Marinomonas mediterranea MMB-1: one gene and its partner. The protein of the gene in region 2 interacts with the protein of the main gene of each other region in a pairwise test. Links are inferred from orthologs where the notes say so. Each region holds a gene or a part of one and is shown on either strand. Other genes may lie near its edges.

The links.
Region 1: the proteins of rlmKL (region 2) and typA interact in binary tests that used the Escherichia coli proteins (3 or more experiments, as listed by UniProt). The link is inferred for Marinomonas mediterranea MMB-1 from one-to-one orthologs.

Annotation. Positions count from the first base shown.
Region 1 is NC_015276.1:3,821,376-3,831,909, forward strand. Bases 2,756-5,687 are described here. They hold typA (translational GTPase TypA), read right to left. Parts: upstream 5,166-5,687; coding sequence 3,345-5,165; downstream 2,756-3,344. Other genes in these bases: dtd (D-aminoacyl-tRNA deacylase), read right to left, coding at 2,756-3,104; MARME_RS17500 (DUF2306 domain-containing protein), read right to left, coding at 5,371-5,687. In the rest of the region: Sec-independent protein translocase subunit TatA, read left to right, coding at 1-194; Sec-independent protein translocase protein TatB, read left to right, coding at 197-595; twin-arginine translocase subunit TatC, read left to right, coding at 658-1,464; MARME_RS17485 (ornithine cyclodeaminase family protein), read left to right, coding at 1,729-2,673; more of dtd, read right to left, coding at 2,670-2,755; more of MARME_RS17500, read right to left, coding at 5,688-5,757; MARME_RS17505 (ABC-F family ATPase), read right to left, coding at 5,979-7,568; MARME_RS17510 (MFS transporter), read right to left, coding at 7,684-8,904; MARME_RS17515 (aldo/keto reductase), read right to left, coding at 9,185-10,165; MARME_RS17520 (DMT family transporter), read right to left, coding at 10,417-10,534. UniProt on the Escherichia coli protein: A 50S ribosomal subunit assembly protein with GTPase and nucleotide-independent chaperone activity, required for 50S subunit assembly at low temperatures, may also play a role in translation.
Region 2 is NC_015276.1:2,825,095-2,835,633, forward strand. What follows is about bases 4,817-7,753. They hold rlmKL (bifunctional 23S rRNA (guanine(2069)-N(7))-methyltransferase RlmK/23S rRNA (guanine(2445)-N(2))-methyltransferase RlmL), read right to left. Parts: upstream 7,400-7,753; coding sequence 5,234-7,399; downstream 4,817-5,233. Other genes in these bases: purU (formyltetrahydrofolate deformylase), read right to left, coding at 4,817-5,116; rmf (ribosome modulation factor), read left to right, coding at 7,522-7,731. Outside these bases: MARME_RS12850 (flagellar motor protein MotB), read right to left, coding at 1-393; flagellar motor stator protein MotA, read right to left, coding at 407-1,261; MARME_RS12860 (HDOD domain-containing protein), read left to right, coding at 1,388-2,857; asd (archaetidylserine decarboxylase), read left to right, coding at 2,896-3,753; MARME_RS12870 (hypothetical protein), read right to left, coding at 3,889-4,149; more of purU, read right to left, coding at 4,259-4,816; MARME_RS12890 (quinone-dependent dihydroorotate dehydrogenase), read right to left, coding at 7,804-8,838; MARME_RS12895 (DUF2835 domain-containing protein), read right to left, coding at 8,884-9,105; MARME_RS12900 (AAA family ATPase), read left to right, coding at 9,233-10,201; MARME_RS21520 (DUF58 domain-containing protein), read left to right, coding at 10,202-10,539. UniProt on the Escherichia coli protein: Specifically methylates the guanine in position 2445 (m2G2445) and the guanine in position 2069 (m7G2069) of 23S rRNA. Methylation occurs before assembly of 23S rRNA into 50S subunits.

The DNA of each region.
Region 1 (10,534 bases), 990 kb from region 2 along the record:
AATTGTTAATTGTTTTGGCTATTTTGATCCTGATTTTCGGAACGAAAAAGTTCAAAAACCTAGGCTCTGATCTAGGTGGCGCAGTGAAGGGTTTTAAAGAAGCCGTGAATAAAGAAGGCGAAAAGGAAGACGCTGACGTAGCACAAAGTAAAGTGATTGAAGGCGAATCCAGCAAAGACAATAAGAGTGTCTAAGCGTGTTTGATATAGGCCTTTCTGAACTACTCGTTGTATTCGTAGTCGGGCTGCTGATTTTGGGACCCGAAAGATTACCTGTTGCGGCAAAGACGGCTGGCCTTTGGGTTCGTAAGATTCGTAGAAGTGTTCAATCGGTTCAACGTGAAATCAATGCGCAGCTTGATCAAGAAGAGATGCAGCAAAAAATCAAAGAGACCAATGAAAGAATACTCAAAGAATCTCGAGAAATTCAAAACACGATAACACCTTTGCCAGAAACTCAATTAACAGAGTCTGGGGAACCTAATCTTGTGGATAACGTGCAAGAGGCAGAGCAACCAAGTCCGTCTCCTTCTGCACAGACTACGAACACTCTGGAAGACTCACAAGAGACTACAAAAGCGTCTAACGCAAATTAGCATTTCGTTAGACGTACGTTGTTATCTGTTAATCATAGTTTTAAATGCTGGATCACTAAACAATGAGCCAAGACAGTACTGAAACGGGCCAAGCTCCTTTAGTAGCTCATCTTATTGAGCTAAGAAATAGGCTTCTAAAAGCCGTCCTTGTTATTTTGTTAGCCTTTGTCGGTCTATACGCCTTCGCTAACGAACTCTATCTAATGGTATCTGAACCATTAAGACTACTTCTTCCCGAAGGAAGTTCATTAATTGCAACAGAAGTGGCATCCCCTTTTCTCGCGCCACTTAAACTTACCTTTGCTGTTGCCGTCTTACTGACGATTCCTTATACGCTATTTCAAGCGTGGGCGTTTATTGCACCCGCTTTGTATAAAAACGAAAAAACCATCGCGATCCCACTTTTAATCTCAAGCGTGCTCCTGTTTTACGCAGGCATACTGTTTGCCTACTATGTTGTATTACCACTCATCTTTGGCTTTTTCACCACAGTAGGGCCCGGTGAAGTCACCGTCATGACGGACATTAACAATTACTTGAACTTCGTTCTCAAATTGTTCTTCGCGTTTGGCGTAACCTTCGAAATCCCTGTTGCGACTTACTTGCTAATAAAAGCAGGTGTCACTACGGTTGCCACCTTATCTAAAAAACGTCCGTATGTCTTTTTAGGCTGTTTTGTCGTTGGCATGCTGATCACGCCACCAGATATTTTCTCTCAGACGTTATTAGCCATCCCTATGTGGCTTTTGTTTGAAGTTGGTTTACTTGCAGGACGCACAGTAAAACAAGAAGAAGAGACTGAAAGCGAAACAGAAGAGGATAAGAACAAGGATGACGAAAAAAGCGAAGTAGCGAAGACTCAACCCTAGAATTCATTCCTCGCAAAAAGTAGACAAATCACGTTTCAAACCAACGAAACGATGATTTGTCTTTGCTTCTCACTTACCCATCTTATCCCATTTAACGCTGCCCGATTTAAACTCACTTAATACTATCCTCTTGCTTTCAGCTAGCTCTAATTCAGCGCGATTTATGCCATCCGTCTCTTTAAGTCTCCTCTGCATTGCGTTACCGTAGAAAAAACAAACAATTGACTAAGCGTATTCAACAAAATACTCAGGAAAGGAGCAAGCATGCTAATCATCTCCGCTGAACAGGTAGAATCAACACTGGATTTCACAACCTTAGTTAGCGCCTTAAAAAGTGCATTTTCCCGTGACTTCGGTATGCCTCAGCGACAGATGTATCCGATACCTTCTGACGATACCGAACACCATAATACCTTCGCACTTCTTCCTGCTTGGACAGACGAAGTCATTGGCGTTAAAAGCTTCACTAACTACCCTGGCAACCCGTCTAAAGGTCTCGTCACAACATCCGCCCAAGTCCTATTGTTTGATCGAGAATCTGGAGTGCCAATAGCCCTAGTCGACGGCACCAGTCTGACTAACTGGCGAACCGCTGCGGTTTCAGCATTGGCATCCTCTTTGATGTCACGTGAAGACTCTGAGTCACTACTTTTATACGGTACAGGCGCGATGGCACCTTATATGGCTCTGGCGCATGCAGCAGTCAGACCGTTGAAGAAAATATATATCCACGGAAGACAACTGAGCAAAATGGAAAAAACCTGCGAGCGAGTAAGGCAAAAGCGCCCAGATATTGACGTTGTTCCCTGCCCGACACCAGAAGATATCATCACTGGCGTCGATATTGTTAGCTGCGCTACCAGCGCGAGTATACCTCTTTTCAAGAGCTCATTGCTTGCAGCAGGCACGCACATCGATTTAGTAGGAAACCATCACCCTAACTCACGCGAGTGTGATTCAGCAACCGTTCACATGTCTCGAGTTATTGTCGATAGTCGCTTAAATGTTTTAAACGAAGCAGGAGAGATCTTAATTCCGCTTAACGAAGGCGCCATTGAGCATTCGCATATATTAGGTGAGCTCTCTGAGTTGTGTTCTGGAAACGTCACCCCTAGAACAAACAGCAGCCAAATAACATTATTTAAGTCCGTCGGCACAGCGCTTGGGGACGTAGCAAGCGCTCACTTAATTTACAAGAAATTGAACTAATCCAACATAAAGGTTACGGGTCCGTCATTGGTAAAACGAATCTTCATATCCGCACCAAATTGGCCCGTTTCCACTTTATCGTACTGAGTTTTGACCTTAGCAACGAAATCATCAAATAAGCGCCTCCCCTCTTCAGGTACTGCTGCCGTCGAGAATCCAGGACGTAAGCCCTTTTTTGTTTCTGCTGCCAACGTAAACTGAGAGACAAGAAGAACCCCTCCGCCAACTTGTTGAACATTTAAATTCATCTTGCCGTCATCATCACTGAACATACGGTATTTCAATAATTTATCAGCAAGGCGCTTCGTATCGTCTTCAGTATCGCCTTTTTCGATTCCCACCAACACAAGCTGCCCATGATCAATTGCGCCAATCACTTCACCTTCTACCACAACACTGGCGTCGATTGCGCGTTGAACCAATACTTTCATATTTATCCTTAGTGAACTTGATTAGATAACATTGGAATATAACATTTCAGAAGACAGTTTTGACGGTTATCTTGTACTGCACAAACACAAAACCCGATAGGAAGGAAAAGGAACGATTAACAAGAAACAAGGCCCTAAAAAAAACAAAAGCGCCCGAAGGCGCTTCTGCCGCTCCTAAACTCTATTGAAAGAGTCTATTTGCTGCTGCTCGATTAAAAGCTAATTGAGCTTTGGTATTACTTACTTACGACCAGCGCGTTTACGCTCGTTTTCAGTCAATAGCTTCTTACGAATACGAATGCTTTCTGGCGTTACTTCTACCAACTCGTCGTCTTCGATGAACTCAAGCGCTTGCTCTAGCGTGTGCTTAATCGGTGGCGTCAATGTCAACGCTTCATCCGTACCAGAAGCACGTACGTTTGTTAACTGCTTACCTTTAATTGGGTTAACCGCTAAGTCGTTATCGCGAGAGTGAATACCGATAACTTGGCCTTCGTATACTTCCACAGCGTGACCTAGGAATAGACGACCACGGCTTTGCAAGTTAAACAAAGCGTATGCTGCTGTTTTACCCGTTAGCATACTAACAAGTACGCCATTTTGACGACCTGATACTTCGCCGTCTTTTACTGGACCATAGTGATCGAAGACACTTGTCATGATACCAGAACCAGACGTTAGCGTTAGGAATAAGCCACGGAAACCAATCAGACCACGAGACGGTACGATGAACTCAAGACGTACACGGCCTTTGTTGTCAGGTTCCATGTTAGTAAGCTCGGCTTTACGCAAGCCAAGTTCTTCCATAATTGAACCCTGATGTTGTTCTTCAACATCAATAACCACTTGTTCGAATGGCTCTTGAATTTGTCCGTCGATTTCTTTTTGAACAACTTCTGGACGAGAAACGCCCATTTCAAAGCCTTCACGACGCATGCTTTCGATCAATACAGATAAGTGTAATTCACCACGACCAGACACAATGAACTTGTCAGGCGTATCGCCTTGCTCAACACGTAGCGCAACGTTGTGGATCAACTCTTGATCTAGACGCTCTTTAATATTACGGGTGGTAACGAACTTACCTTCTTTACCCGCAAATGGAGAGTCGTTAACGATGAATGTCATGCTTACTGTTGGCTCATCTACCGTCAAAATAGGTAGAGACTCAACACAAGTAGGATCACACAAAGTATCAGAGATACTTAGGCCATCAATACCCGTAATACAAACAATATCACCTGCAGAAGCTAGATCTGTATCGACGCGCTGAAGGCCATGGTAGCCTTTTACGTTTAAGATCTTGCCTTTACGCTCTTTATCATCGGATGATTTAATAACGACTTGCTGGTTTGGAGACAAACTGCCGCGAGTAATACGACCGATACCAATAACGCCAACATAGCTGTCGTAATCCAATGCAGAAACCTGCATTTGGAATGTACCTTCTGGATCAACATTAGGTACTGGAACACTGTCGACAATCATTTGGTACAGCGGCGTCATATCTTCTGCCATTGCTTCTGGATCATTACCAGAGATACCGTTGATTGCAGATGCGTAGATAACAGGGAAATCCAACTGCTCTTCTGTCGCACCAAGACTATCGAACAAATCAAATACTTGATCCATTACCCAGTCAGGGCGAGCGCCTGGACGGTCAATTTTGTTGATAACAACGATTGGACGCAAACCGCGCTCAAACGCTTTAGAAGTTACAAAACGTGTTTGTGGCATTGGTCCGTCAACGGCATCTACCAACAACAATACAGAGTCAACCATAGACAATACGCGTTCTACTTCACCACCGAAGTCAGCGTGTCCAGGTGTGTCCACAATGTTAATGCGGTAATCGTTCCATTTAATGGACGTGTTTTTCGCCAAAATGGTAATACCACGTTCTTTTTCCTGATCGTTGGAATCCATGATGCGCTCAGCGCCTTCATCTTTACGATCAAGCGTACCAGACTGACTCAACAACTGATCTACGAGTGTGGTTTTACCATGGTCAACGTGAGCAATAATTGCCACGTTACGTAACTTACTGATATCAATCGACATTTTGGTTTCTCTATAATATACGAGATGGAAAGTACAGCTCGTGAAACGCTTTGTTTCAACCGTCTGAACTATCATACGGAGTAAAATTCGCGCAATTGTACCCTTATCTTTGTGAACTTCCCATTAAACTGCGAAAATTTAATAAAAAAACCTGATAGATCGATAAATCGGATTTAGAAGCTGACGCAGCGTAAGCCGTCAGTGATTAGGTAAATAACCAAGTATGCAACAATCTTCCCGGCATAAAGGCGAAGCTTCCTGCAATGATCAATCCGCCAATATACAGCCCAAGCATACTGGACTTATGTCGAGCGACATTGCCCTTTCGGATTGCCACTATCGCATTGGGTACATGATAGAAAACAAGCAAACTAAATAGGTGAATAAATCCAAAATGATCTAACAAACGAGGGCCAACATGCGCAGGCATAACGAGGGTAATACTGGCGGTAATCACCATCAGCAACATATAACACTTGCCCATCAACTTATGTCGTGGCGTTCCCTTTCTATTTACTAGAAGTATCGTCCCAATGACAAAGGCGGGTAAAACCGTCGCTAGATGTAAATAAGCCAATTGCAGATAAGTCATGTCCGAAATCCATTATGATCGTTTTAAAGTTGCTATTGCTGTAAATAGTGATCGCGGTAAACAGTGATCGCTAAAAATAGTGTATCGACTAACGCTCTCCCCGAGAATGATCAATCTTGCGCTTCTCAATCTTATATTTTTAGTGACAACATGACATTCAATAAAAAGGCCCGACTCGTAAACGAATCAGACCTTTATAAGAGCACAATCTTTAAAAGATATTATAGATCACGGCTAGACAAAAACTCGTCGTAGTTACCTTTAAAGTGATCTAACTTCTTATCATTGATGTGAATAATTTCAGTCGCCAAAGAGGAAACAAACTCACGGTCATGACTCACGAAGATTAATGTGCCTTGGAACATATCCAGCGCCATGTTCAAAGACTCAATCGATTCCATGTCTAAGTGGTTAGTCGGTTCATCCATAATCAATACATTAGGCTGTTGCATGATTAGCTTGCCAAACAGCAAACGGTTCTTCTCACCACCGGAACAGACTTTGGCTTTCTTCTTAATATCATCAGAAGAAAATAACATGCGACCTAAAATACCACGGACGGCTTGATCATCATCGCCCTCTTTGCGCCATTGACTCATCCATTCAAAGATCGTCATATCATTCGCAAAATCATCGTTACTGTCTTGCGGGCAGTAACCCAAAACGGCATTTTCCGCCCACTTAACGTCACCATTATTAAACTCAATTTCAGACATCAAGCCACGCAAAAAGGTGGTTTTACCAACACCGTTTTCACCCAGCACGGCTAATCGAGTTCCAGCTTCAAGCATCAAACTGCCGCCGCTGTATAGCGTTTCGCCATCAAACCCATGACCAACGTTTTCCAGTATAAGAGCCTGGCGGTGAAGCTTCTTCTCTTGTTCAAAACGAATAAAAGGGTTCTGTCTGCTGGAAGGTTTAATGTCTTGCAGCTGTATTTTATCCAGTTGCTTAGCACGAGACGTCGCTTGTTTTGCTTTCGATGCGTTCGCAGAGAAACGCGCTACAAACTGCTTTAATTCTGCAATTTGAGCAGATTTCTTAGCGTTGGCCGCCATCATGGTTTCACGTGCCTGCGTAGAGGCAAGCATAAAGTCATCGTAGTTCCCTGGGTATACACGCAGCTCACCGTAATCGATGTCCGCCATATGAGTACACACAGAGTTTAGGAAGTGACGATCATGGGAAATAATAACCATGGTGGACTTATAATCGTTCAGAATGCCTTCTAACCAACGGATAGAATCAATGTCCAAGTTGTTGGTAGGCTCATCAAGCAGCAGAATATCAGGCTCAGAAAACAATGCTTGAGCGAGCAATACTCGAAGCTTCCAACCCGGAGCAACCTCACTCATCGGTCCAAAATGCAGCTCTTCAGCAATACCTGCACCGAGAAGGATCTCACCAGCACGGCTTTCTGCACTGTAACCGTCCATTTCAGCGAAGTCACCTTCAAGCTCAGCCACCTTGATGCCGTCTTCTTCACTCATTTCAGGCAAGCTATAAATGCGATCACGCTCTTGCTTCACTTCCCATAGCTCTTTATGACCCATAATTACAGTGTCAATCACAGAGTATTCTTCGAACGCGAACTGATCCTGATTCAGCTTACCTACTCGCTCATTTGGTGTAACCGACACGTTGCCCGCTGTTGATGCCAGCGAACCGTCCAAAATTTTCATCAGCGTGGACTTACCACAGCCGTTCGCACCAATTAGACCGTAGCGGTTACCATCGCCGAACTTAACGGAAATGTTTTCGAATAGGGGTTTGCTACCAAATTGCATGGTAACGTTAGAAACAGTGATCATGTGCTTTCCAAAAGTAATGTGACGTATCACTCAGGATACGAGAATTGATTAATGAGCGTACTATAAAGGCTGTGTATGAAATGTCTATGCCAATGCCTGAAAAATCTTTTCATTATTATTCAGAAGCGGGCTTTAATCTCCCAACTAAAAAGCTAGCAAGTCCACCAAAACCACAAGCAATCAACGCAACAATCGCTAATCCATCGATACCAGAAAACGCAATAACAGCCGCATAAAGCGGTGGCCCAACCGTCGCGCCCAAATTCCCTAATTGAGCAATCAAGCCATAACCGTTACCTTGCTCATAGCTATTGCGCGCAAGCCTTGGTATTAAAGAAAGTGCCGCCCCTGGGATAAGTCCAGCGCTGAAGATCATCAACCCAAAGATAGCGCACAAATGCAGTTCACTTACTGGGTTCAACATTAATAAAAGGGCACCCACTCCCAACCCAATATACGCAATCACGGCAACACGCTGAGGTGGTAACCAATACTGAGAGATGGCTCCCGCCAAAAAGGTTCCTGTTGTACTGACTAATGGCAACACGATCTGAAGCGTCGCAGTCAGATTGGCGTCTTCAATAAAGTTTGGAAGATACGTCAATAAAGACACGAGCGTACAGGTATAAAACAGGAAAACCACACAAGGCAGCAGCGTACGCGGATTCCGATAAATGCTCATCAATTTAGACACATAAGATTCGCCGCTTGATGGCAATTCAGATCGGTAGCGCGACTCATTTTTATCTAAAACAAATAACAACACCAATGCTATAAACAGAATAAAAAGGGCGTGACTAAAGTACAACCCAGAGAGATCGTAGTTAGCTAAAATTTCATTTCCAGCCCAACCACTGATAGCAAACGCAACACCAAAGAAGGTTCCCCAAAGACCCATTGTAAGTGACTTATGATGTGGCGCACTCAACAACGCTATAATAGTCGGTGCCGCGACGACCACACCTAGCTGAGAAAAACCTTCCAACAAACGAGAAAGCAAAATCCATTCAAACGACGGCAAAAGAGACTGGAGAAAAGACATGATAGCACCGACGAAAAGCGCGCCGATCAGGACTCTAAAATAGCCGACTTTGTTAGCGATAATGCCCGCCGTCACGCCAAAAATAAGCCCCACAACGCCCACTATAGATAATGAAGCCCCTGCGAGCGCGGGCTCTATTTGATAGTGGTTTAGTACTTGATTGTACGATATCGAAAACTTGGCAAATTGCATGGCTGCCGCGATGCCCGCAACCCACAATAAAATGACGGCTAACCACGATGTAGATTGTGTAGATTGCTGACTTACCTTTCCTTCGTTGGCCGTGATTGCCATTGCGTATTCCCGTTTGCTAGTTAGAGATTAAGTTTTACAAACTGACCTTCGATATTAAAAGGTCATGAATTTGAGCCAGCATTGTAACGGTATTTCGACAACGAAAAGCAGGAGAGAAAAAGGAATTCCAATTGGCGCAGTGGCGCTAAAATTAAGAACGAGGTACACGAATTAAGAAAGGGGCACACAAATTGAAAGAGGAGTACGCGAATTAAAGGACACACATTAGGGAAGCCGAGAATCAACGTTCAGACGCCCTAATGTGATGAGAGAGCCTAAATTAGATCCCACCTCTGATATGCTGACGAACATGCAGTTTATAAAACTCAGCAAGCGCTTGATGTAACTCAACGGACAAAGGAGGTAGCGCAGACGCTTGGGTATTACGCATAACTTGCTCTGCCTTCGTCGTCCCCGCTATAACACTGGATATTTGAGGGTGATCTAATATCCAACGCAGCGCGACATCAACCAGATCCATTCCCTCTGGGAGAATCGTCTTAGCTTGCTCTGCCAGATCAACGCCCAATTCGTAAGGAATGCCATTGAATGTTTCGCCTACGTGAAACGCCGCGCCGTCTCGATTATAGTTTCGATGATCACCTTGTTCGAACGAACGTGTTTTGGTCATCTTTCCAGAAAGCAGGCCGCTGGCCAACGGAAGACGAACGATAATTCCGACCTCGTTTTGCTCAGCCGCAGGAAATAGCTCCGTCGTTGCATCCTGACGAAACACATTAAACAGAATTTGTAATGACGTTAACGCTTTAGAGTTACAACAGAACAGCGCTTCATCAAGCATTTCGACACTTGCGCCGAAGTGCTTTATCAATCCTTCTTGCTGTAAGTCTTCCATCCAAGCAATGATGTCACCCGCAAACAGCACGTCACGAGGCACACAATGCAATTGAGCAAGGTCAATCGCCTCAACTCCCAAGCGTTTTGCAGAATTTGCCAAGCTTTCTTTCACAGCGGCCTTGGTATAGCCGTCTGGATAAAGGTTCGGATTGCGTCCGACTTTGGTTGCGATAATAGGAGGCGTATCTAACGTCTTGCGCCATTGGCCGATTCGCTCTTCCGACAAACCCGCGCCGTAGACATCCGCCGTATCAAAAAATGTAACACCTTGTTGATACGCCGTTGTTAAAATATCGAGCGCTACATTCTCTTCAATTGCACCGAAATCGTTTCCGAGCTGCCAGCAGCCTAAACCGATCTCAGACACTTCTAGACCTGACTTTCCTAGCTTACGTTGGTACATCTTGCCTCCTAGAAATCAATGTATTTTATTTTTATTCAATCTAACTGATACGAGGTCTTTGCACGACACCTCGAACAACGCCAAGACGAGGTAAAAATAGACGAAAAACAGAATTTATGCGTTATAAATGAACTCTTTGAGTCTCTTTTAGCACTGTTTTAGAGAGCACAGCAGTCTGGCAAAGATCTCGATACAACAAAACTAATATCTAATTCGGTGTCAAGTTGCAAGGTTAGGTCGGCAATCACATACTATGTGGACAGTTTAGAGCGCGCTTTTAATTGCATCGAGCCCAATACTTCAACCAGACAGGCGCTCAAAATTAAAACCGCACCTAGCCATTCTATTGCCTGCATGCGCTCTTCCGAC
Region 2 (10,539 bases):
CCGCTTTAGTTCCTGCTCTAGCAACGCATTCATTCGTTCAATTTCTTTGCCGTCGTTGCCTTCACCCTGTTTACGTTCTTGCGTAACTTGCTCGGTACTTCCAGGTTCAGGAAGACCTAAATCCAGTTTTTTCTCATTACTCTTTGCAGGGCTCCCCCCTAAATCAATAGGATTGGCACTATAGCCCGCTGTCGACGGCCCTAGAGGATCATTAAAATAGCCTTCAATTGCCGCCAATTCTTGCGGTGACGCCACGTTAATGATCCAAAGAACCAAAAAAAACGCCATCATCGCCAACGCAAAATCCGCTAACGCGATCTTCCAAGCGCCACCATGATGCCCCGCTTTCTTCCTTCTTTTGACTCGTCGAATGACTAACTCTTCACCAGACATCTAAGCGACTCCGTTAACGATATTGCTTAATATCTTCTGATAGCTCGAGAAAACTGGGTCGCATTTCAGGAGGTAATAGCTTACGACCTGTTTCTACTGCAACCGCTGGAGGATGACCTGATACAATGGAGATCACTGCCGCCTTAACACACATATAAGCTTTCAACTCATGTTGACCGAGTGCCTCCAGATGCGCCGATGCCGGACCAACAAAACCGTAAGCAAAGAAAATCCCTAAAAACGTACCAACAAGTGCCGCCGCGACGTGAGTGCCGATCTCTTCCATCGACCCGCCAATAGAGCCCATCGTAATCACGATCCCCAAAACAGCCGCAACAATACCAAAACCCGGAAGCGCTTCCGCAACGCGATTAACAGCGTGAGCAGGTTTCTCTAGTTCCTCACTAATTTGCTCAATCTCTTCGTCAATCAGCGCCTCCAATTCATGGGAAGGCAGCCCCGTTAACGTATAAATTCGGAAATTATCGGTTAAAAAGTAAATGAGATGCTCATCATTCAGAACATCCGGGAATCGCTGAAAGACATTGCTCTCGAACGGAAGCTCGATATCATTCTCAATGGCGAGAAAGCCCTCTAAGCGACTCTTTTGAAATAACGAATAGAGTGCACCGAGAAGCTGCTTATAAAACTCCTTTTTGTGGCGGCTTCCCAAAAAAATCTGAGGGATCATTTTAAACACACGAATTTGAAGCGTAAGACTATTCGCAATCATAAAGGCGCCGAGTGCCGCACCACAAATGATGAGCACTTCAAATGGCTGCCACAAAGCAATAATATTGCCGTGAGAAGCAAGATACCCTGTCACAACGCTAACAATGACTACTAATATACCTAGCAGTGCAAACATATTTCATTCCTTAAATTCACACAGTGTATGCTCTGTGCGAAATATACAGTATGATTAATAAAATCAAGGATTTCACATTCAATACAGCGGGAGTTTTCCCTTAGGGTTTAAATGTAACGAGCTATGATGAACAAGTCACCCTTTAACCTTGAAGAATGGCTAATTTTTTTAAAGGACAAGAAGTTTCCCGTCGAAGCGAGCAATCTTGCCAGATTAAAAAATCAAATAAAATCGCCTTATGAAACCCTAGACAGAATGCGCTCAAACATCGCATCTGAGCCTCTGCTCGCGTTCGCTATTCTCAATGAAGCGAACAAGGTAGTACCGAACAAACGTTCCGATATCAAGACCCCCAATCATGCAGCCTCCATGATTGGTATGAGTGGCATCGAACGCGTCCTAGACCAACTTGAACCCTATGAATACTCGCGCAAAAACCCGGAGCAGAACAGCTTCTTAAAAGAAATTCAGGTCAGTTACGAAGCTGCCGCTATTGCTAAACGATGGGCAATCGAAAAAAACATTAGCCACATTGACGATGTTTTTTGGGTGACATTTTTCAGGAACGCCGTTAGATGGCTTCTATGGTTTCACGCTAATGAGCAAATGACTGAAATCACACATCAATTAAAGAAGGGGATTTCTGCCACTCAAGCGGAACTAGAACACCTCGGATGTCGTATTGATGAGTTAACAGTGAAAATGATGCAATATTGGAACGCACCTGAGATTGTGATCAATTCCTTTTTAACGAAGCACATACCGTCTGCAAAAGAGTTACAAAGCTTAGCAAACTTAACAAAACACGCAGATCAAATACCGGGGTTTTCCGAAGACAAACGCCTCACCATTCTCGCAAATGGGCATTTAATATTGTCCTATTGCGCATCAAAAGTGGCCCAAGAAGCGGATGTTCTAGGATGGGGAAGCAAGCAGCTTGTGTTTTTTTATCGAGTCATTGCTGCCGTATTACATGACAAACTCGGAAAAGTCATTCAAGCGACGCATTATGGCGCGGTGGAAGCAGCCGCCGAATTTATAAGCGACGCAAAACCACCTTTAGCTAGACAGCTTCTGTCACCACTTCTGTATACAAAGACAAGCCAAGTCAGAGCAACCAAAAAAAGCGACATCACACCCGAACAACAGTTGCGAAAAGCACTTGAAGCGCCAGGATTGAGCAATAAACAAAAAGCTGCGCTGGTGTTGAAAGTTATCAGGGTAAACATCAGCTCTGCTCAGCACACAATTATTTTCAAGTATTCTGAAAGCAAAGGAGCTCTGTCTCCCATTCTTCAATATGGCTACGACATTGAAGTCATAAAAGCGATAAAGTGGAATAACCCTTCAACCACCTTCGACCGCTTAAAACAGAAAAGAACCGCTGTATTGCTGTCGGATAAAAAGCTTCAACAAGTATTAAAGACACTGCCCGATACCTCAGACCAAATAGTCGATGACAATGGCAACCTTATACTCGCCTCGACACCAGTCTCAGAAGGTGAACACCACATCTATTGGCTTGAGACACGAAAAGCGTTCAGTGAGAACGACTATAAAATAGTGAAACAACTTCTCACTATCGTCAGCCAATAATCCAAAATCAATAACATTACTTACACAGGAAGTCTTTCGTGAATAAAGACCAGTTATTTGCCCTAGCCCAACACGTAACACCTCAAAAAGCTCTGTCCAGATTTGTTGGAAGGATCGCAGAATGCGAAAACAACTGGGTTAAAGAAACATTCATTGGCCAATTTGTTAAAAAATACAATGTCGATATGAGCGAGGCAATCAATGAAGACCCTTTCTCATACCGAAATTTCAATGACTTTTTCACTAGAGCCATTAAACCTGAACTACGTCCTATTACAAATACTGAAAACAGTATTGCCTGCCCTGCTGACGGTGCGATAAGCCAACTAGGTGATATCGAATATGGAACCATTTATCAGGCAAAAGGACATAATTACAGCCTCACCGCCCTACTTGGTGGCGACTCAGAACTGTCTACCCAGTTTCTTGGCGGGAAATTCGCAACCGTATATCTCTCTCCCAAAGACTATCACCGAGTCCATATGCCTCTGGACGGCAAACTAAAAAAAATGATCCACGTTCCTGGAAAGCTATTTTCAGTTAACAAGGTAACAGCGGAACAAATTCCTAGCGTCTTTGCTCGCAACGAACGCACAGTCTGCATCTTTGATACAAAAGCAGGTCCGATGGCCGTTATATTGGTTGGCGCCATGATTGTAGCAAGCATCGAGACTGTGTGGGTAGGACAAACAACCCCCTTTAGCAAACACGTCACCACTTGGGATTATGAGAAACTAAACGACGTCGAGCTCAAGAAAGGCGACGAGCTAGGACGATTTAAACTCGGTTCCACGGCAATCGTCTTGTTTGGGAAAGACGCTATAAACTGGGAAGAAACACTCGAAGCCGACACTCCAACTAAAATGGGCATGCTATTTGGCACAACCAACTCATAGAAAAAGCATTTAAAACCATAACCTAACAGAAATAAAAAAGCCGCTAAACTAGCGGCTTTTTTATTTTATTCTGCACTTTTCATCCAACCAACGACCGAATGAGCACCACAAACATTTGATATCACTTCTTTTACATCAATGCCTTATTGCTTGTGCTGAATCGGGAGACCTCATTCGCCTCCTATGCTCCATAAACTCATCAGTGAGACAGTATGAGCCGTCTTTTTGATGTAAAAGCGCTCCGCGATTCACAAGCGCCTCTAATGTTTTAGGTAAAACCTTTTGCCGTCGATCCCCTTTGACAAAGAAAAACTGTTCATCCAACTGAATCAGCTCATAGCCTGACTCTAAGAACCCAACACAGAGGTTTTGGGTTGGCGTCAATTTAAGTTTCATTATCTGACCCTCAATCGCCTTTAAGTTCTATGATCTAACTATAGACAATAATTGGAATAACAAAACTTTATTAACGCCAAAATTAACGTCTTATAACATCAAGTGCGTTTTATTCAGAAAAAACAACCGTTTTATTTCCGTGCACCAACACACGATCTTCAAGGTGATATCGAAGCCCTCGAGACAAAACTAATTTTTCTATATCTTTACCCAGTCGAACCATATCGGCAGCAGTATGACTGTGTCGAACTCGAATAACATCTTGCTCAATGATAGGGCCAGCATCCAGGTCAGCGGTCACATAATGACACGTCGCACCAATAAGCTTCACCCCACGCACTGCCGCTTGATGGTATGGCTTCGCACCAATAAACGAAGGTAAAAAGCTGTGATGTATATTGATAACGCGGTGACGGTACTTTTCACAAAGGTACTCTGGAAAAATCTGCATATAACGCGCCAACACAATCGTATCCGCTTCAGAGTCATCAATGCACTTCTCTATCGCTTGAAAAGCGGGCATCTTATCTTCTTTTGGAACCTGAATGCAGTGATAAGGTACTTTATACCATTCAACCATAGAACGAAGTTCTTCATGATTGGCAATCACACCGACGATGTCACAACTCAATTCACCCGTGTGCCAACGGTGTAGTATGTCATTCAAACAGTGCGACTCTTTTGTCGCCAACAACATCACTTTTGGACGATCTGCACTGTCGTTAACATACCAAGTCATATCAAACTGATCTGCTATCGGAGCAAACTGCTCTCGAAACTCCTCAACACTAATATTTAACGATTCTGCATCAATCACATGACGCATAAAAAACCATTTTTGCTCAGGATCAGTGTGGTGACTCGCCTCAACAATTGAGCCCTGTCGCTCATTCAGAAACTGACTTACTGCGGCAACAATACCGACACGATCAGGGCAACTAATAACTAAACGATAGTGATTTTTCATAAGACACTTAATACTTTAAACTTAATAACATAAACAATTTCGATGTAAGATACCTGGGCTCAAACCAGTCAAGGTATCTCTACAACAGCCAGAACGACGCTACAATAGCTAGGAAATTTAACCGCGTTTTTGAAACACCCAACATTGGTGAATTCGGTTATTCCTCTGAAAGTCTGGGTCTAACGTCTGCGCCGTAATATCTTTAACAACGTAACGCTCAGATAACTCTGAATCCAAAACAAAACGTCGGTAGTTATTTGAGAATACTAACTGGCCCCCATCAGAAAGGCGAGCCATTGCGAGGTCAATCAACTCAACATGATCCCGCTGAATATCCAGCACATTAGACATTTTCTTAGAATTTGAGAAGGTAGGCGGATCCATAAAGATAAAGTCAAATTCATTCGTCGACTTTCTTAACCATTCAAAACAATCCGCTCGTACAACGCCGTGATCACGGTCGGAAAATTCATTTAATTCAATATTACGACGCGCCCAGTCCACATACGTATTTGACATATCAACACTTAAAGTCGACCTTGCACCACCTTGACCAGCATGCACAGAAGCAGAGGCGGTATAGCAAAATAAATTCAAAAAGCGAACGCCATTGGCATTGTCTTGAATGTATTTCCTAACAGGGCGATGATCTAAAAACAGCCCCGTATCTAAGTAATCTTTTAGATTAACAATAAAATCACAGCCATGCTCTTGCACTATCATTTCATGTTGAGAGGTTGCAACCTTTTCGTACTGCTGCTTACCACTTTGACGCTGGCGGTGCTTAACAACGACGTTTGTCTCAGGGATGTTTAGAGCGCTCGGTATGGCTGTCACAATCTCCATTAATCTTACTCGCGCTTTTTCTTCATCAACGCTTTTTGGCGCTTGATATTCCTGAACGTGAGCCCAATCATCGTACATATCAATTGCAACCGCGTACTCAGGCATGTCTGCATCATAGACCCGATAACAGCTTACTTTATCGGCAGCTAACCACTTTTTAAACTTCTTCACATTCTTCTGAAGTCGGTTAGCAAACATCTGAGCACCTTGACTCATAACAGCCTGCTGCCTATCACCCCGCTTAATGCTACCCTCAACAACAGGGAATAGATAAAAACGACACTCCAAACCGCCATTCAATATCCGAGTGTGTTTTTCTGGTCTAATTGGAACTTGTCTTGCAAGCTGGTCGTTACTTGTCAGTAATGCACAAACGCCACCTAAAGCATTCTCCGTCACCCAATAACCCAGCTGCGAGTACAATGAAATCAGCGCCATCTCATCACCAAGCCTCTCCCCATAAGGAGGGTTTACAATGACCAATGGCGTACTGCCCTGCCAGCTAAAGTCGTGCTCCTGAAACGCACTTAAAGAAACCTCAACAATCCCCGTTAAGCCGGCTCGCTTAATGTTTTCACGGGCGGCAGCGATTGCTTTCTGCTCTCGATCGGTACCTTGAAAGGTAACGGTCAAATCGTCCACAGAAACTCGCTCGTTTTTGGCGAAATCCTGCAACTGCTGCCAAAGACGATGATCATGTTGCTTCCAACCTTTAAAGCCCCAATATTGACGACGCAAACCCGGCGCAATATTCAATGAGATCAGCGCAGCCTCAACTAAAAATGTGCCTGACCCACACATAGGATCGACTAGTTGAGAAAATTGACTGTTCTTAGACCATCCCGCACGCAACAACATGCCGGCTGCCAAATTTTCTTTTAGTGGTGCCATGCCGCCCTGTTGACGATAACCGCGCTTATGCAGACTATCGCCAGACAGGTCCAAACTGACCGTAACCTTCTCGCGCTTCACCCGAACAGCAATACGAACGTCCGGTTGCTGCTTCTCTACGTTTGGGCGTTGTCCTGATTTTTCCACGAAGTAATCCGCAATCGCATCTTTCGTTTTCAGTGCACCAAATTGAGTATTGCGAATCTCTTTGTTAGTACCGTGACAATCAATGGCAATAGTACTGTGAACAGATAGGTGATCAGACCATTCGATGCTTTTCACACCTTGATATAGGTCATCCGCCGAATCCATATTAAAATGCGTAAGGGGCAACATTACTCGTGTCGCCACCCGAGACCACAAACACGCTAAATAAATACCTCTTAAGTCACACGTTAATTTAACCTGCGCCTCACCTAAACGAGTATTTGTTAAGCCTAATTCGTGTAATTCATTCTCTAAAACGTTCTCCAAACCAATTGGACACGTAAGTTCTATAGAGAAAGTAGCGCTTGCATCTAATTGATCATTCATGTTTTCTGTCATTTTTATTACTTTTTAGTTAATTTTTTTACTCTTTATAGAGCAAAGTGTTTTTAGACAAGTCGCTTTTTCTAGTCTATTCGTTAAAGCTCGACGACGAAAAACTAAATGAGAGGAAAACTCCTATGAAGAAACAGAAAAGAGATCTTCATCAACGTGCATATGTTAAAGGCTACAGAGCAGGCATGGCTGGACGCTCCAAAGCCCTCAGCGAACGTTGTCACACTCAAGCCCGACAAGACTGGTTAACAGGCTGGCGTGAAGGACGTGAAGATATGTGGAACGGATTAACCCCTGTTGATGGCACCTATAAAGCTGCCAGTTTCTCTCAGTAACCTCTTCTTTTATCTTTCTAAGTAGAACCGAATATACTAAAAGGGCCAACTTCAAAGTTGGCCCTTTTAGCTCTAGCGGCTCACTTCTCTTAAATACGCGTCTGTACTTGTGATGGCTTCGCGTACTAGCTCCGGCCCTTTGTATATGAACCCAGAATAAATTTGAACCAATTTTGCACCCGCTTCCAATTTTTCGACCGCATCTTTGCCGCTTAAAATGCCGCCCACACCAATAACGGGAAGCTCATCCTTTAAATAGTCAGATAGGATACGAACAACGTGAGTTGACTGTTCGCGTACTGGGGCACCACTTAGCCCACCCGCTTCCTCTTCATGACGATGTCCTTTTACAGCATCACGCGAGAGTGTCGTATTCGTTGCGATAATACCATCTACGTTTTGCTCGACTAGCGTATCCGCAACCAATTTAATTTCATCATCCGTCATATCTGGCGCAATCTTAACGGCTAAAGGAACGTTTTTTCCATACTCTTCAAAGTATCGCTTCTTAGCTTCTACAAGTGGTGAGATTAGCTCTGCTAAACTTTCACCAAATTGAAGAGAACGCAGGCCTGGCGTATTTGGAGAGCTAATATTTGCCGTAATATAATCGGCATAGGGAATCACTTCCTCTAGACACTTGAGGTAGTCGCTCGCAGCATCGTCAACAGACGTCGTCAAGTTCTTACCGATATTAATGCCTAATATGCCTTTATACCCGTGCTTTTTAACTCGAGAGACTAGATGTTCAACACCCTTATTATTAAAACCCATTCGGTTTATAACAGCGTCGTGCTCTGGCAACCTAAAGAGACGAGGTTTAGGGTTTCCGCTTTGTCCTTTCGGCGTCACTGTACCCACTTCCACAAAACCGAAACCAAGCGCACCAAGCGCCTCAAAAGCATCTGCGTTTTTATCTAGGCCTGCAGCAAGACCAACTGCATTGGGAAATCTCAACCCCATCACATCAATAGGAGAAGAATGAGGGACTTTTGGAAACAAACCGCTTAACCCGAGACGCCCCGACGCACCAAGAAGATCTAAAGACAGCTCATGAGAGACTTCAGGATCCAATTTAAAAAGAAGAGATCTGGCGAGATCGTACATTAATAAAGACCTTTTAAAATAATTAAGTTGTTCTTATGTGTATGGCTAACTAATTTTATTAATTCCAATTAACTTCTTGTTTTCGTCAAATTCAACTTCAAAAGAACCGTATAATCCATGATGCGTAACAAATTTTTGAAACGCTATAAGCGGTAATTGCACCTTTCTACCATCACGGCTGTGTGCAACTAAATTCTTCACTGTCCCTTTGTACATTTCTTTGTATTTGAAAGCAGATAAATTGACATCTATTACAATTCTTGCCATTTCCGTTCCTAAACAAAATTAGATATAACATCGGCGTAGCGTTATACACCGATTGATTTGCGTAATATTGCCCTTATTATATGTTCAAAGTCTTATTTTTAATAGAAGTATAAGGAAGTTAGGTTAGATGATTGACACCTTAAACCAACTAAAAGAGCATCTAAACCAATCCATCCTCGGTCAAGAGGAGCTAACTCGCGACCTGCTTATCGCGCTCGTTGCTAATGGCCACATTTTGTTGGAAGGCCCTCCTGGAATCGCGAAAACAACCGCAGCCAAGTCACTCTCAAAGTCGATGAATGCCCGTTTCCAACGTATCCAGTTCACTCCCGACCTATTACCAGGGGACGTCACAGGCTCTGATGTATTTCAACAAGACACAGGGCAATTTTCTTTTTCCCCCGGCCCATTGATGAACGAAGTTGTCTTGGCCGATGAAATAAACAGAGCACCTGCAAAAGTTCAATCAGCCCTACTTGAAGCGATGGGAGAACGTCAGCTTACCGTAGGCGGAAAAACGTACGCCCTTCCGGATTTATTTTTTGTTATCGCAACACAAAATCCGATAGAACAAGAAGGTACTTACCCGCTGCCAGAAGCTCAACTGGATCGGTTTTTAATGAAGCTGATCATTGACTACCCATCAAAAGAAACGGAGCTGGCCGTCATGCGCCTAGTTCGCCAACAAGATAGCGGTGAAACAGAGCAATCTTCGCAGACAAATATTGTTAACCCTGACGATATTATGAACTTGCAAAATGAGGCGCTGTCTCTCTATATGGCAGAGTCGGTAGAGCAATATATTGTCGAGCTGGTTATGGCCACCCGATTCCCGTCAAAATACATAGATGAAGTAAGTGACGACCAGCAGCTTATTGAATTTGGCGCCAGCCCAAGAGCAACAATTGCACTAGATCGATGCGCAAGAGCAAATGCACTCATCGCGGGCAGAGATTTTGTTACGCCCGACGATGTTCGACAGATCGCAGTTCAAGTGCTTCGTCACCGGATCGTGCCATCATTCGAAGCCGAAACAAATAACTTCAGCAGCGACGACATCATCAAACTTATTTTAGCCAAAGTCCCCGTTATTTAAATGCTACAACGAATACAGCGCCCCGAGCAGCCAGAACTCAATAGCACATCAATTCAAGAATTGATGTGCTTAGCCGCCTCTTTAAAAAAACAAAAAGCAAACCGTATGAAGTCTCGTTCTGAACACGGCGAACATAAAGTGAGATTAAAGGGTCATGGCCTTGAGCTAAAGGAATTGAGAGCTTACCAACCGTCGGACGAGCCACGACACATTGATTGGCGAGTATCAGCAAGAACAGGCGAGCCGCATACAAGAGTATTCGAGGAAGAAAAAGAACACAGTCACGTATTGATTACGGATTTATCTCAAAACGCCTATTTCGGCACAAGAGACACCTT